One region of the Rhodopseudomonas sp. RCAM05734 genome, then DNA from elsewhere that is predicted to be linked to it. Evidence: predicted binding sites of a transcription regulator. Region 1 holds the regulator's gene; each other region holds the start of a gene.
The links. Region 1 encodes LexA, which represses DNA repair genes until DNA is damaged. Its sites were predicted from a motif close to TGTTCNNNNTGTGTTCNG; they were not measured.
Positions count from the first base shown of each region.

Region 2: a site for LexA is predicted at 3,094-3,111, ahead of recA (recombinase RecA). Genes of this name have one in related genera too.
Region 3: a site for LexA is predicted at 2,200-2,217, ahead of ruvC (crossover junction endodeoxyribonuclease RuvC). Genes of this name have one in related genera too.

Region 1 covers NZ_CP199742.1:4,252,666-4,258,049, reverse strand. Annotated here, with positions in the region: gene ACUXVA_RS20095 (HAD-IA family hydrolase) at 1-554, shown strand, start outside; gene ACUXVA_RS20090 (molybdopterin molybdotransferase MoeA) at 661-1,869, shown strand; gene lexA (transcriptional repressor LexA) at 2,050-2,763, shown strand; partial or broken gene ACUXVA_RS20080 (ComEC/Rec2 family competence protein) at 2,816-5,093, opposite strand; gene ACUXVA_RS20075 (glutamine--tRNA ligase/YqeY domain fusion protein) at 5,345-5,384, opposite strand, start outside.
Region 2 covers NZ_CP199742.1:5,614,362-5,619,745, forward strand. Annotated here, with positions in the region: gene gcvP (aminomethyl-transferring glycine dehydrogenase) at 1-1,610, shown strand, start outside; gene recA (recombinase RecA) at 1,910-3,004, opposite strand; partial or broken gene ACUXVA_RS26800 (IS1 family transposase) at 3,176-3,592, opposite strand; gene ACUXVA_RS26805 (hypothetical protein) at 3,625-3,915, shown strand; gene ACUXVA_RS26810 (RNA-binding protein) at 3,908-4,090, opposite strand; gene ACUXVA_RS26815 (hypothetical protein) at 4,147-4,344, opposite strand; gene ACUXVA_RS26820 (hypothetical protein) at 4,559-4,795, opposite strand; gene ACUXVA_RS26825 (hypothetical protein) at 4,978-5,133, opposite strand; gene ACUXVA_RS26830 (hypothetical protein) at 5,065-5,384, shown strand, end outside.
Region 3 covers NZ_CP199742.1:2,740,593-2,745,976, reverse strand. Annotated here, with positions in the region: gene ruvB (Holliday junction branch migration DNA helicase RuvB) at 1-377, opposite strand, end outside; gene ACUXVA_RS12990 (hypothetical protein) at 374-874, opposite strand; gene ruvA (Holliday junction branch migration protein RuvA) at 871-1,488, opposite strand; gene ruvC (crossover junction endodeoxyribonuclease RuvC) at 1,646-2,173, opposite strand; gene ACUXVA_RS12975 (YebC/PmpR family DNA-binding transcriptional regulator) at 2,412-3,158, opposite strand; gene ACUXVA_RS12970 (methyl-accepting chemotaxis protein) at 3,359-5,110, shown strand; gene ACUXVA_RS12965 (tetratricopeptide repeat protein) at 5,221-5,384, opposite strand, start outside.

The DNA.
Region 1 (5,384 bases):
CCATCGCATGCTGGGCCGGCCACGCCGGTTGCACTCGCTCCGACCTGGTGACGCGGTTCGTGCGCGGCGACGACTACATGCGCCATGAGCGCGGCCAGATCAGCGATGAAGCCTTCTTCGCCAGCCTGCGCACGACGCTCGGCATCGACATTTCCGACGCCCAGTTCCTCGAGGGCTGGAACGCGATCTTCATCGGCGAAATGCCCGGCATCGCGCCGCTGCTGGCGCGCGCCGCCGAGCAGTTGCCGCTCTATGCCCTCTCCAACACCAACGCCGCCCACGCCGCACATTTCTCGCAGGCACATACCGAGGTGCTCGACCATTTCCGCGAGCTGTTCCTGTCGTCGTCGATCGGGCTGCGCAAGCCGGACGCTGCCGCCTACGACTATGTGGTGAAGGCGATCGGCGTGCCGGCGCAGCGCATCGTGTTCTTCGACGACCTCGCCGAGAACGTCGCGGCGGCCCGCGCCGGCGGGCTTCAGGCGGTTCACGTCACCTCGCCCACCTCGGTGGCCGAGGCGCTGGCGGCGCTGGGCGTGGCGGAAAAATCCTGAACCTGCCGCGATCGCGGTTTTGCGTCCGCACCAGCGCTCGGTTATGAAGCCCGGGTGCGGTCGCGGCCTCCCCGGCCGGCCAGCGCTGGTGATGGAGACTTTGCCGATGGCCTTGATGCCGGTTGCCGACGCGCTGGCCGCGGTGCTCGCCGATGCCGAACCGCTGTCCCGGCAGATGGTCGCGCTCGACGACTGTTTCCACCGCGTGCTGGCCTGCGACGTCGCATCGCTGCGCACCCAGCCGCCGCAGCCGATGTCGGCGATGGACGGCTATGCGGTGCGCGCCGAAGACGCCACGCAGCATGCGGCGCTCACCGTGATCGGCGAAGTCGCCGCCGGCCGGCCGTTCGAGAGGACATTGGGAGCCCATGAGGCGGTCCGCATCTTCACCGGCGGCGTGATCCCCGCAGGCGCCGATGCCGTGGTGATCCAGGAAGACACGGCGCGAGAGGGCACCACCGTATTCATCCACGAGGCCGCCCGCGCTGGCCGCCACATCCGCCCGGCCGGCGTCGACTTCACCACCGGCGACGTGCTGCTGCGCGCCGGCGCCCGCCTCACCGACCGCGACCTGTCGCTGGCCGCCAGCATGAATCATCCCGAGCTTCCGGTGCACCGCCGCCCGAAGGTCGCCTTGCTGGCCACCGGCGACGAGCTGGTGATGCCCGGCCAGCCGCTCGGCCCCGGCCAGATCGTCTATTCCAACGGCTACGCGCTGCGCGCGCTAGCCCGCAACGAGGGCGCCGAGGTGACCGATCTCGGCATCGCCGCCGATACGCTGGATGCCACCGTGGCCGGCATTCGCCGCGCCCGCGACAGCGACGCCGACATCCTGATCACCACCGGCGGTGCCTCGGTCGGCGACCACGACCTGGTGCAGCAGGCGCTCACCGCCGAAGGCGTCACCATGGCGTTCTGGAAGATCGCGATGCGCCCGGGCAAGCCGATGATGCATGGAAGGATCGGGCCGATGCGGGTGATCGGCCTGCCCGGCAATCCGGTGTCGTCCTATGTCTGCGCGCTGCTGTTCATGGTGCCGCTGATCCGCACGCTGTCGGGCCGCCGCGACATCCATCTCGAACGCGAGCCGGCGCTGCTCGGCTGCGACGTCGGCGCCAACGACCTGCGCGAGGACTATCTGCGCGCCGTGCTGGCGGTGCGCGAGGACGGCGCGCTGGTGGCGACGCCCGTGACCCGCCAGGATTCCTCGCTGCTCGGCAATCTGTCCGCCGCCCACGGCCTGGTGGTTCGCGCCCCCCACGCCCCCGCCGCGCCCGCCGGCACGCCCTGCAGCGTGCTGCGTTTGCCGCTTTAAGGCGGTCCGATTGCGTTGACGGGAAATTAATCGTTGCGGAACACATATGGAACAGATAGTGTTCGTTCATGATTTGTTTCTGACCTTCCGGCGCCGCGACCGCTCAACTTCGATCGGCTGATCAGCGCAAGGCCGGAAACGCGACGGTGGTCAACGCCGTCCTATTGAGGATCGATCGAGATGCTGACCCGCAAACAGTACGAACTTCTGCGATTCATCGATCAGCGCCTGAAGGAAGCCGGCGTGCCGCCCTCCTTCGACGAGATGAAGGACGCGCTCGATTTGCGCTCCAAGTCCGGCATCCACCGACTCATCACCGCGCTGGAAGAGCGCGGCTTCATCCGCCGCCTGCCCAACCGGGCCCGCGCCATCGAGGTGTTGAAGCTGCCCGAACTCGGCGGCAGCAGCAGCGTTGCTGGCAACGGTCGCCGCGGCTTCACGCCCAGCGTCATCGAGGGCACCCTCGGCAAGGTGCGACCGTCCTCTGGCAATGCCGAGGATGACGGCGCGCGTTCGGTGCTGGTGCCGGTGATGGGCCGCATCGCCGCGGGCACGCCCATCGAGGCGCTGCAGACCCGCAGCCACAACATCAGCGTGCCGACCGACATGCTCGGCTCCGGCGAACACTACGCGCTGGAAGTGCGCGGCGACTCCATGGTCGAGGCCGGCATTCTCGATGGCGACATGGCGCTGATCCAGCGCAAGGACGCCGCAGAGACCGGCGACATCGTGGTCGCCCTGATCGACGAGGAGGAAGCCACCCTGAAGCGCTTCCGCCGCCGCGGCGCCTCGATCGCGCTGGAGCCCGCCAACGCCGCCTACGAGGTCCGCATCCTGCCGCCCAACCGGGTGCGCATCCAGGGCCGGCTGGTCGGACTGTACCGCAAGTACTGAGTGAACGCGCAGCGACTTGCTGCGCCGTTGTTCGTGACGCAGAGCCGTTCGCTCACGGTTCATCAGCCTGCACGTCGGTCTCGGCCGGCGTCGCATCGGGCGCGCGCTGCCGCCCCGGCAAGATCGCGCCGCTGGCAACCTCGAGCGTGTCCGCTGCGGCTGGTGCCCATGGCCGGTCCCGCCCTTTCGGCCTGATCGCATCGATCACAAAACCGCCGCTGGTTTGCCGCAACGCCGTCGCACCGGTTTTCTGCAGACTATCACGATCGATCACCGTCGCTCCGCAATCCCCCGGCGGCTGTCTTGTTGTGACAATGAGCGTCGCGCGCAGGCAATCATCGACAAAGGCATCCGGCTGCAGCGCCAGCGCGACCAACGCGCCGTCGGCCAACGTCGCCACGCAGCCGGCGCCATCGCAGGCGATGCCGTTGCCCAGCGTCGGATCGTTCGGCAATCGCGAATCCGCATCCGCCGCCAGCCATTCCTTGAGCAGAAACGAGATCTCTGGCGCTGCGCATCACATGCAGCCGCCCGTCCTTGCCGCGCACCGCGACGCTGTGGCCGTCGCCTGATATCAACACATCCGGCTGCGTCACCATCGCGGCCCATACCATCGACGCCGCGACAAAGCCCGCGCCGATCCAGCGCAGCGGCGTGCGCAGCAGTCCGAGCAGCACGATGCCGATGGTTGCCGCGAGCAATGGCCCGGTCCCGAACGCCGGCACGCGGCCGATGGCACCGGGCAATGCCGCGACCCATTGCGTCACCACGATCATCCACTGGATGCCGACATCCATCAGCCGCCAGAACACGCTGTCGAGCCCGAACGGCGCGGCCGCAAGTCCTAACAGCCCCGCCGGCATCACCAGCGCAGAGACCACTGGCATCGCCAGCAGGTTTGCGACGACGCCGTAAGGCGTGATGCGGTGAAAGTGAAACGCCGCATAGGGCGTGGTCGCGAGCCCGGCGACCAGCGAGGCCAGCGCCAGCATGACGATCTCGCGGCCGCCCCACAGCGCCGCGCGCGCGGTGCGCGAATGCTCCGCCGTCGCGAACAGCATGGGCATGCCGACCTGCACCAGGGCCACCAGTCCGAGGGTCGCCGCGAACGACATCTGGAAACTCGGATGCACCAGCGCCTCCGGCGCCAAAGTGAGCACGATCATCGCCGCCACCGCCAGGGTGCGAAAGGTGATCGCACGGCGATCCACCATCACAGCGATCAGCACCACCGCCGTCATGAAAAACGAACGTTGCGTCGCGACTTCGGCGCCGGACAGCAGCAGATAGAACAGCGCGGCGGCGAGTGCTGCGGCGGCCGACCACTTCTTTATCGGAAACGTCACCGTCAGCACCGGGATCAGCGCCAGCAGCGCGCGCACCGCGAAGAACACCACGCCGGCGACCACCGCCATGTGATAGCCGGAGATCGACAGCACATGACCGAGGCCGGAGATGAACATGGCGTCGTTGACATCGGGCGAGATGGCGTCGCGCCGCCCAGTCAGCAGCGCAGTGGCGATGGCGCGGCTATCGCCGGAGAGGACGTTGGCAATGCGCGCATCGATGGCATCGCGCAGACCCTGCATGGTCGCGGCATAGCGCAGCCGTAGGCCACCCGGCGCCGGCGGATCGACTGTCTTGATCGCGCCCATGACAAAGCCGGAGGCGCCGATTCCCTGGAAATAAAGGTCGCGGCCGAAGTCGTAGGAGCCGGGCCGCAGCGGCGCCAGCGGCGGCTGCAGCCGCGCCTTCACGTCAACGAAGCTGCCGACCGCCGGCGCGGTGCCCTTCCTCACCGACAGCCGCACGCGTTCGAGCTTCGTGGTTACGCGCGGGCCGTCCATCTCGGCGACCCGCAGCACGAAGCGGTCGGTGCGCTCGCGCACCTCGCGGGTCTCGACAAAGCCTTTCAGCGTGACCGAGTACAAAGGCTGCGCCAGCACCGCGTGGGCGATCCGCGCGGTCTTCAACGTCGCCACCGCGAAGCCAACCGCCAGCGCGGCGACCATCACAACAAGCGGAAACCAGCCGTGCCGGCGCGACAGAAAGGCCGCGATACACAGTGCGCCGGCAGCCGCGGCGGCGATCCACGCGACCGGCTCATGGTCGGCGACGAAATACAGCGCAATGCCGGCGCCGAAAGCGATCGGCACCCAGGGCAGCAACCGGCCGGGGCCGGCTTCTGCGCGCGCCCACGCCTGCAGTGTGGCGATGAGCGAAGGCCAGAAGTCTGCACCTGGCCGCAGCGCACCGCTCGCCGTTGCGGCCTGCGGCGGCCATGTGCCGGCCTGCGCGCGCGGTCTGGTGTTGCGTCCCCCGTTGGCCATCGCGCGTCTCATCGCCCGGCATATTCAGCGCGATGCTAGCGGAAGGAATAACCGGGCGGCTACGAGAACGGATGGGGAATGTGTAGGCGCTCCGCACTCTCCATGTCGTCCCCGCCTTCGCGGGGACGACATGGAGAGCAAGCCATAGGATGGGTAGAGCGTCTTCGCGAAACCCATCATTGCCAAGCATCAGGCTGATGGGTTTCGCTTCGGCGCAGGGCGCCTGCGCTCTACCCATCCTACAATTCTGCTCAGGTCGCCTTGGCGTAACTATCCCTCAATCCAACCGTG
Region 2 (5,384 bases), 1.4 Mb from region 1:
TCGGCATCGCGCTCGACGAGACCACCACCGACGCTTTGGTGGAAGCGCTGTGGCGCGCTTTCGGCGGCGCGCTTGTCTATGCGGAGGTTGCCGCAGGCGTGCGCGACGCGCTGCCGGCGCCTTTGAAACGGACCAGCCCGTTCCTCACCCATCCGGTATTCCACGCCCATCGTTCGGAAACCGAACTGCTGCGCTACATGCGAAAACTCAGCGACCGCGATCTGGCGCTCGACCGCGCCATGATCCCGCTGGGCTCCTGCACTATGAAGCTCAATGCCACCACCGAGATGATCCCGCTGACCTGGCCGGGCTTTGCCAGCCTGCATCCGTTGGTCCCCGACGACCAGGCGGCCGGCTATCATCGGCTGTTCGCAACGCTGCAGAAATGGCTGTGCGCCATCACCGGCTATGACGCAGTATCGCTGCAGCCGAACTCCGGCGCCCAGGGCGAATATGCCGGGCTGCTGGCGATCCGCGGCTATCACGCCGCGCGCGGCGACAGCCACCGCACCATCTGCCTGATCCCCTCCTCCGCGCACGGCACCAATCCGGCCTCGGCCAGCATGGCCGGCATGGAGGTGGTGGTGGTCGCCTGCGACAAGCGCGGCGACGTTGACGTCGCGGATCTGCGCGTCAAGGCCGAGAAGCATGCGGCGAATCTTGCCGCGATCATGATCACCTATCCCTCCACCCATGGCGTATTCGAGGAGCACATCCGCGAGATCTGCGACATCGTCCATGGCCATGGCGGCCAGGTCTATCTCGACGGCGCCAACATGAATGCCCAGGTCGGGCTGTCGCGGCCGGGCGACTACGGCGCCGATGTCAGCCATCTCAACCTGCACAAGACCTTCTGCATTCCCCATGGCGGCGGCGGCCCGGGCATGGGACCGATCGGCGTGCGCGCGCATCTCGCCTCGTTCCTGCCCGGCCATCCCGCGGCGGACGGCCACGCCGCCGTGGGACCGGTGTCGGCGGCGCCCTATGGCTCGGCGTCGATCCTGACCATCTCCTATATCTACATCGCGATGATGGGCGGTGCGGGCCTCACCCGCGCCACCGAAATCGCCATCCTCAATGCCAACTACATCGCAGCACGGCTCGATCCGCATTTTCCGGTGCTGTACAAGAATGCCCGCGGTCGCGTCGCCCATGAATGCATCGTCGATCCCCGCGCGGTGAAGACGTCGGCCGGCGTCACCGTCGACGACATCGCCAAACGGCTGATCGACTATGGCTTCCATGCCCCAACGATGAGTTTTCCAGTGGTCGGAACGCTGATGATCGAGCCGACAGAGTCGGAATCCAAGAGCGAGATCGACCGCTTCTGCGACGCCATGATCGCCATCCGCCAGGAGATCTCCGAGATCGAGTCAGGCCGCTGCAAGGTGGAGGCCTCGCCGCTGCGTCATGCTCCGCACACCGTGCACGACATCGCTGCCGACGACTGGGCGCGCGCCTATACGCGGGCGGAAGGCTGCTTCCCGGCAGGCTCCGCGCGGACCGACAAGTACTGGTGCCCGGTGGGCCGCGTCGACAACGTCTATGGCGACCGCAACCTGGTGTGCTCGTGCCCGCCCACGGAAGACTACGCCGAGGCGGCGGAGTAGTCGGGGCACTCACGCGTGCCCCGGATGCTGCGCAACGCGCTGCCTGACGATGCGAAGCATCGTTGGGCAGAGTGGTGCGCTACTGATCCGGGGCCAATGCTCATTCTTCTTTGAAATGGCTCCCGGACCTGCGGAGCAGCGTTTCGGCGAGGCTGCGCCTTTCTCACGCTGCACCGCGTCCGGGACACGGAATCAAATCAGACAGACAAATGCAAAAAGCCTCGGCCGATTATACGGCCGAGGCTTTCGCATTCATCACCAGCGAACGGACGTTGGCGTCAATCGCGCCTTGCCAAACCTCACTCGTCCGCCGGCTCTTCGCCTTCGGCGTCGCGCTCCGGCGAGCCGGCCAGGATCTGCTCGGCGATCAGGCCGGAATTCTGCCGGATCGAGGCTTCGATCTTGGCGGTCATTTCCGGATTGGCCTTGAGGAAGGCTTTTGAGTTTTCGCGGCCCTGACCGAGCCGCTGGCTGTCATAGGAGAACCAGGCGCCGGACTTCTCGACGATCCCGGCCTTGACGCCGAGATCGAGGATCTCGCCCATCTTGGAGACGCCCTCGCCATACATGATGTCGAATTCGACCTGCTTGAACGGCGGCGCCAGCTTGTTCTTGACGACCTTGACGCGGGTCTGGTTGCCCACCACCTCGTCGCGCTCCTTGATGGCGCCGATGCGGCGGATATCGAGGCGGACCGAGGCGTAGAATTTCAGCGCGTTGCCGCCGGTGGTGGTTTCCGGCGAGCCGTACATCACGCCGATCTTCATGCGGATCTGGTTGATGAAGATGACCATCGTGTTGGACTTGTTGATGGAGGCGGTCAGCTTGCGCAGCGCCTGGCTCATCAGACGGGCCTGCAGGCCGGGCAATGCGTCGCCCATCTCGCCTTCGAGCTCGGCGCGCGGCACCAGCGCCGCCACCGAATCGATCACCAGCACGTCGACGGCGCCGGAGCGCACCAGGGTGTCGCAGATCTCCAGCGCTTGCTCGCCGGTATCCGGCTGCGAGATCAGGAGTTCGTCGATGTTGACGCCGAGCTTGCGGGCATAGACCGGGTCGAGCGCGTGTTCGGCGTCGATGAAGGCGCAGATGCCGCCCTTCTTCTGGCCTTCGGCCACCGTGTGCAGCGCCAGCGTGGTCTTGCCCGAGGATTCCGGCCCGTAGATTTCCACCACCCGGCCGCGCGGCAGGCCGCCGACGCCGAGGGCGATGTCCAGTCCCAGCGAGCCCGACGAGATCGTCTCGATATCCATCGAGCGATCGTTCTTGCCGAGCTTCATTACCGAGCCCTTGCCGAACTGGCGCTCGATCTGCGAGAGCGCGGCCGACAGGGCCTTGGTCTTGTCCATCGAGGATCCTTCAACGATACGCAGGGCGGTCGGGGTCGAGGCCATGATCTAGCTCCTTATGGACGGGATTCGCTGATGGGACAAACGTGCAGCATCTTCTGATCTGTTGGAACCAATGTACCCCATTCGTTCTCTGTTCGCAATATGTTCTCGAAATAATTTCGGTACTGGCCTGTTTCCGGCCTCAGTGGCCTAGTTTGAAAATGGCAGTGGCCTGACATGCTTCAAGTCGGGGGCGCCTTCCATCGGCACCTTCTTTGCGCCAACGCACTCGGCGGGGCTGTAGCGGCGTTCATCGCCCTTCCCGTGCGAGGGGCCGTAAATCTTCACAAGCTGGGCATAGTCGATATAGGGGCCGAACGTCTGCCCAACGGCATCGATGTAGGAGCGCCACCCATCCGTGGTGAGCTGCATGCGGGTCTTAACGCGGTCCCGCAGATCTTCCATCAATTCGAACGCCGAGTCCGCGTCCCGGTTGCCAACCGTCCATGAGATCATGAGCTTGCTATCGGCATCCAATGCGGTCCAGGTCCAGAGATCGCCGGCACCGTCCGGGGCAGCCTTGGCACCCTTCACGTTCTTGTTCTTGGCGTAGCAGAAGCTCCAGATTTCATCGCACTGCACCCGCTGCGACTGCAGAGGCGGGGAAACTTCTGTTCCCAAAGATGGGATTTTACATCCGCTTGAATCTTGAGGCCAACGGCGCCGTTCCGCGTCAAGTGGCAGCCGAAGTAGTAATTCCCGGTCAGGAAGCGCTCAAGCTTAGCTCTTTAGGGACGGAGGCAATTGAAAAGGCATTCAAGGACTCTTTTTCAAATAATTTGCCGCTCGTAGGCATAATTTTTAAGGGAGTCGCGGCCCCTCTTCCGATAACGGAGTCTGGTATCGCCGAGTTGCGAGTCAACGTGGACGGGCGTGAGCAAATCTGTGCGACACTAAATATTAAAATCAGCTAGTCTTGCTCCAACGCTTCGCAGCCGCTTTCTTCGCAATATCTGAACGTTTCTCCGCCGTCATCCCGGCGGCCCGCGCCTTGCCGCCCATGCGCCCCAGCGCCACGGCGGCGGCGTTCTTCCCGTCGTCGGTGGTTGCCGTTTCGTTGATCTCCCCGGTGGCTATCCGGGCAATCATGATGGCGTTGCCGATTGCGTCGGCGGGGCGCTTTTCGCCTTTAGGACCTCGGGGCATCAAAACGGCTCCGCTAACGATTTATCGATCAGAATATCGTCTCCATTTAGCAGCCGGTAATTGGTCGCATTCTCGGCTGTCCCGATGAGCGCCAGCCAAGAATACATCTCCAGCTTGGCGTCACGCAGGTTGGTCGCCTCAAGCGGGTGTCTTGCCGACACGATTTCTCCGGGTGCGTAGATCTCGACCGTAAACATGTACTCGGGTTCCCTTCTGCTTTCCGCTAAGCATAACACGGTGGCGGGAGCGGCGAAACCGAGCGTCAAGACGGATTATTTTCAAACTGAGACACTACCAATTTCGGCGTGGCCCAGCCGCAGGCTTCCGTCGGAAACCGTCGCCCGATTTTCCGGCGATCGCAGGGCGACGCATTGACGACAGGGCAGACACGCATTGGCGCGAACCGCGCCGTCAGCGCGACGGCGACCGGTCCGAAATCGTCATGACCGCAGTAGCCGCCACCAACCCGCCGAAGCTGAAGGCGAAGCTGCCATAGAGCAGCAGCAGCCCGATCCAGCGGTCGTCGGCGCGCAGCAGCAGCGCGCGCAGGCCGGCGAGGTCGATGGCCAGGATCAGGGTCGCGCACAACACGCCGGCGGCCATGCCCAGCGCCCAGTTGACCATCACCAGCCGGACCACCGAGCGCATACGAGGTTCGCGCGGCGGCGAGGTCAGTTCAACCGCACTGCCCGGCGATACCTCCATTCCGACGGCGGGGCATCGCCGAGCTGTTTCATTCTGAAACATTTTTATCGACGAACGGGAACCTTGGACATAGGTTTGCGGTATCATCGTCCGATTCATGGCAACTTCCGGTGATGAGAACAATTTTACTCTCGCCTGAGTGACGATTTTCCGTGCCCCGCTTTTACTTTCACATTGTCGCCGGAAGCGTCGTGCTCGACGACGTCGGCACCATCCTCGAAGACGCCAAGGCAGCCCAGCAGCACGCAAGAACGCTGGCGAGCAATTTGCGCGACAATCACGCGCTCACCTCCGGCACCATCGTGGTCGAGGATGAGGACGCCGGGCAGACTGTTCGAAGTGCCGCTGGCCGGCCTGTTCAGCTAAACGCCGGTCGCCTGTCCGGACTGCACAGCATTGCCTCCTGGCGGATAGCTTGCGTCAGGCGGACTTTGCGGCCAGCCTGTGGCCGCGCGACCGCTCCGTTTGGCGGCCGCACCATCCGACCCGGGGACGCCGATGATCCATCCCGCCGTCAAATTCGAGTTCGAAC
Region 3 (5,384 bases), 1.5 Mb from region 1:
AGCACTTCCTCGACCGCGGGCGCGAGACGATGAATCTCGTCGATGAACAGCACGTCGCGTTCTTCGAGATTGGTCAGGAGTGCGGCGAGATCACCGGCCTTGGCTATGACAGGCCCCGACGTCGCGCGAAAACCGACGCCGAGCTCGCGCGCCACGATCTGCGCCAGCGTGGTCTTGCCGAGGCCGGGCGGGCCGACGAACAGCACATGGTCGAGCGCCTCGCCGCGTTTGCGGGCGGCGTCGATGAAGATCTGCAGATTGGCGCGGGCCTGCTGCTGGCCGACGAATTCGGACAGGTTCTGCGGGCGCAGCGAGGTGTCGCCGATGTCATCGGCGCGGCGCTCGGGGGTGATCAGGCGGATGGGAGCAGTGGTCATGGGGTCACGTTAGCACGATGCAGCGGCTTCGCGAGCCACCAGCACAGGCTGGCGGGACCGATCGCCAGCACCGCGAGCAGCGCCAACAGCGACAGTGCCTGCGGCAGCGACTGGGTACCGGGCAGCATCACCGCCGAGGATTCTGACGGCTGGATGAAAGCGCCGAGCAGCACCACGGCGGCAATGGCGGCGGCCGCGGCAAGCCAGGCCATCCAGATCGGACTGAGACCGGCATAGATCGCCGCGACCGCAAAGGTCAGTCCTGCGGCCATGGAGGGAAGCAGCGTGGCGATAACGACCACGAAGGCCAGCAGCCAGACCGCGATCGACAGCACGCCACGCAACGCGTCAAGATCGGCGACCGCAAACACCGGCTGGACGATGGGCGCGCCGAGCACGACGACGATCAGCGCAACCACCGCCGCCATCGCCAGTGGACCGACAATGGAGAAGATCGCCACGATACCGATCACGCGTCCGAGCCGGCCGAAACTCACTTCGCCAACTCCTTCAGCCCGAGCCGGATCAGTTGCGCCGTCTCAGCGCCCTCTCCCGCAATGCGCGCGGCACCGGCAATCGCCGCGGCCGCCTGCGGCGCGCCGTAGCCGAGATTGACCAGAGCGGAGATCGCATCCGACACCGGACGCGGCGCGGTGTTGTCCTCGATGGCGCCGGACAGATTGACCAGCGCCGGATCGACCGATGCAAACGCCGGCGCCTTGTCCTTCAACTCGCTGACGATCCGCTCGGCGACTTTCGGGCCGACGCCGACGGTGCGCGCCACCGCAGCCTTGTCGCGCAGCGCGATGGCATTGGCGAGGTCGGCCGGCGGCAATGTCGACAGCACCGCCAGCGCCACCTTGGCGCCGACGCCCTGCACGGTCTGCAGCAGCCGGAACCATTCGCGCTCCTGGTCGGAGCGAAAGCCGAACAGCTTGATCTGGTCCTCGCGGACATAGGTCTCGATCGACAGCACCGCCGCCCCGCCCGGCTGCGGCAGCGCCTGCAGCGTACGCGCGGAGCAATGCACTTGGTAGCCGACGCCGGAGACGTCGAGGATGACGTAGTCATCACCGTAGCTGTCGATCAGGCCCTTGAGCTTGCCGATCATGAGAGAGCTCCGGTGCGCATGCTCCCCTCCCCCTTGCGGGGAGGGGCCGGGGGTGGGGGTGTTACGGGCGACGTCGCTTGTGGACCCCCCTCCCCGACCCTCCCCCGCAAGGGGGGAGGGAACCGACGACGTTTGCAGCGCAGGATCAAACTACACATTATGCCCCCACCACCCGCAGCAGCCGCTGCGCGCTCTGACGGTGATGCGCATGCGTAATGGCGATGGCCAGCGCATCGGCGGCGTCGGCGGATTTCGGCTCGGCCTTGGGCAGCAGGATCTTCAGCATCATCTGGATCTGGTTCTTGTCGGCATGGCCGGCGCCGACCACGGTCTTCTTGACCTGGTTCGGCGCATATTCGGCCACCGCGATGCCGAACATCGCCGGCGTCATCATGGCGATGCCGCGGGCCTGGCCGAGCTTGAGCGTGGCGACGCCGTCCTTGTTGACGAAGGTGTTCTCGACCGCGGCCTCGGCCGGCTGGAAGTCGCCGAGCACTTTCGACAGCCCCTCATGGATGCCGAGCAGCCGGCTTGCCAGCGGCAGGGTGTCCGTCGGCTCCACCGAGCCGCACGCGATATAGGTCAGCCGGTTGCCATCGATCTCGATGACGCCCCAGCCGGTGCGGCGCAGGCCCGGATCGATGCCGATGATGCGGACGGATGGGCGAATCGGGACGGCTGTCATGGGCGCAGTGATAACGCCGAAAGCTTAAGAACAAAATAGCAACAGACGGGTTTGCACGGCGAAAGTGGGCGGAGACGGTGCGCCCCGACCACAGGCTGTCGTCCCCGCGGATGCGGGGGATCGAGTAAACGCCGGCCTGCATGTGCCCCGAAAGGCCAGTGTCTACTCGGTCCCCGGTCCAGCGCGCAAGTGCGCGCCGGCCGGGTGATGACAGCGGAGTTTGACGCAACGGCTGGCCTCAGCCGCCCATCTTGGCGACCAGCGCGTCGGATACCTCGAAGTTGGCGTAGACGTTCTGGACGTCGTCGTGATCGTTGAGCAGGTCGATGAGCTTCAGCAACTTCTCGCCGGTCTCGTCGTCGACCGCGACGGTGTTTTGCGGCTTCCAGGTCAGTTCCGCCTTGCGCGGCTCGCCGAATTTCGCTTCCAGCGCCTTGGCGACGTCGCGAAAGGTTTCCTGGGCGGCATAGACTTCATGACCGGTCTCGGACGAGATCACGTCGTCGGCGCCGGCCTCGATGGCGGCTTCCAGCATGTCGTCGGCGGAGGCCTTGGCGGCGTCGTATTCGATGATCCCCACATGGTCGAACATGAACGACACGGAGCCGGTTTCGCCGAGATTGCCGCCGGACTTGGTGAAATAGGAGCGGATGTCCGAGGCGGCGCGGTTTTTGTTGTCGGTGAGCGCCTGGACGATCACGGCGACGCCGCCGGGGCCGTAGCCCTCGTAGCGCATCTCGTCATAATTCTCGCCGTCGGAGCCGATCGCCTTCTTGATGGCGCGCTCGATATTGTCGCGCGGCATGTTTTCCTGGCGGGCGGCGGTGACCGCGGCGCGCAGCCGGGCATTCATCGACGGGTCGGGGGTGCCGAGCTTGGCGGCCACGGTAATTTCCCGGGCCAGCTTGCTGAACAGTTTCGACTTCTGGGCATCCTGCCGGCCCTTGCGGTGCATGATGTTCTTGAATTGGGAATGTCCGGCCATGCGGTCTCTTTCGGATTCGTGCGGTCTGTCAGGGGTGCGGCGGCGCGGGGTTATAGGCCGCGAGCCCGGCAAAATCAAAAAAACAGTCCGGTTTCCGCCTTGGGATACCGGCTGCGCGCAAGCGTCGCACATCCGTTAACCACGGCTTCACGTCAGGGTGCAAGGATACCCGCATAGATTGTATCCCCCAGAGAGACGACATGGTCTTCGGAATGTTTCGGAAGCGGCAGGCGCCGGCGCCTGTTCCTGTTGCGCAGCCCGCGGTGGTGGTGGCGGCGGCCGCCGTGCCCGAGCCGGAGCGCGATTCGGCGCGCGAGATCCTGGAACTGCTGGAGCTGGAACTGGGGGCGCTGATCCGCCAGCTCGAGCGCGCCGCGCAGTCGGTGGCCGGCGGCGCCGAATCCACCGCCTCCACCCTCTCCACCATCCGCCAGCGCACCGACGCCCTCACCGGCCAGACCAGCGCGGCGCAGACCACCGCCACCACCTTTGCGCAGGCCGCCGACAAGTTCACCCATTCCGCCGAAGGCATCGGCGCCCAGGTGCGCAACGCCAGCAAACTGGCCGACGACGCCGGCGCCGCCGCGGACGAGGCCAGCCGCAACGTCGACCGCCTCAGGGAATCCTCCGCCGCAATCGGCAACGTGGTCAACCTGATCGCCCAGATCGCCAAGCAGACCACGCTGCTGGCGCTCAACTCGACGATCGAGGCCGCACGCGCCGGCGCCGCCGGCCGCGGCTTCGCGGTGGTCGCCACCGAGGTCAAGGCGCTGGCGGTGCAGACCGCAGAGGCCACCGAAGAGATCAAGAAGAAGATCGACGCGCTGCAGAAGGATGCCGCGAGTTCAGTGGATGCGGTGCACCGCATCTCCAACGCGATCCAGGCGATCCGCCCGGTGTTCGACAGCGTCAACGGCGCAGTGGCCGAACAGAACGCCACGACCTCCGACATGTCCGACAATGCCGCCTCGGCGTCGCAATTCATCGTCGCCGTAGGCGACAGCGCTGCCGAGATCGACAGCGCCACCCAGGCCGCTGAGGTGCATGGCCAGAGCGTCGCCGAGGCCGGCCGCGCCGTGACCATGTTCGCACAGAAGCTGAAGTCGCGCTGCGCCACGCTGCTGCGCCAGGACGAACGCGAGGACGAGCGCAAGCGCGAGCGGCTGCCGTGCCACCTGCAGATCGAGATCAAGACCCGCAACACGACGCTGCGTGCGCCGGTCTACGAGATTTCCCTGGAAGGCATTCTGATCGGCGGCCCGGACGCGGCCTCGCTGCAACCGCACGAGATGCTGACGGCCGATCTTGTCGAGGTCGGCACCTGCCGGCTGCGTGTCACCGAACAGTCCAAGGCCGGTGCCCGCGCCCTGTTCGTGGCGCCGGACGCCGCCCTGACCAGCCGGATCGAGGACCGGCTATGGGCGATCCACGACGAGAACACCGAATTCGTCACCCGCGCCATCGATGCCGGCGTCACGCTCAACAAGATCTTCGCCGACGGTATCGCCTCCGGCGCCATCGGCATCGACGACATGTTCGACGAAAGTTATGTGGAGATCGCCGGCTCCAATCCGGTGCAGGTGCGCACGCGGATTCTCGACTGGGCCGACCGCGCGCTGCCGGATTTCCAGGACAAATTGCTGGCGACCGACCCGCGCATGGCGTTCTGCGCCGCGATCGACCGCAACGGCTACCTGCCGGTGCACAACAGCATCTATTCCAAGCCGCAACGGCCCGGCGACGTCGCCTTCAACACCGCCAATTCGCGCAACCGTCGCATCTTCAACGATCCCGCCGGCCTCGCCGCCGGCCGCAACACCCGCGCCTACCTGATCCAGAGCTATGCCCGCGACATGGGCAACGGCACCACGGTGATGATGCGCGAGATCGACGTACCGATCCGCGTGCACGGCCGGCATTGGGGCGGATTCCGCACGGCGTACAAATTGTAGTAGCTCCGGAACTGTCGCTTTTCGTGTTGCCGTTACGCTCCGCTCCCCTTGCAGCCCTCACTCCGGCCATCTCCCGCCGGCGAGCGAGGAAGCTACGGTGGCCTCGCCGGCTATTTTCCCTGGGCCGGGGGCGCCCGCGCCACCACCGCATCGGCGCGCGCCCTGAGATTGGGCGGCACCTTTTCGCCGGTGGCGATGCGGTTCTTCACGATGCTGGCGAGCTTGTCGCCCTCGGCGCCGTGCCCCAGGGCGTATTCGGTCTCGGCCAGCGCCA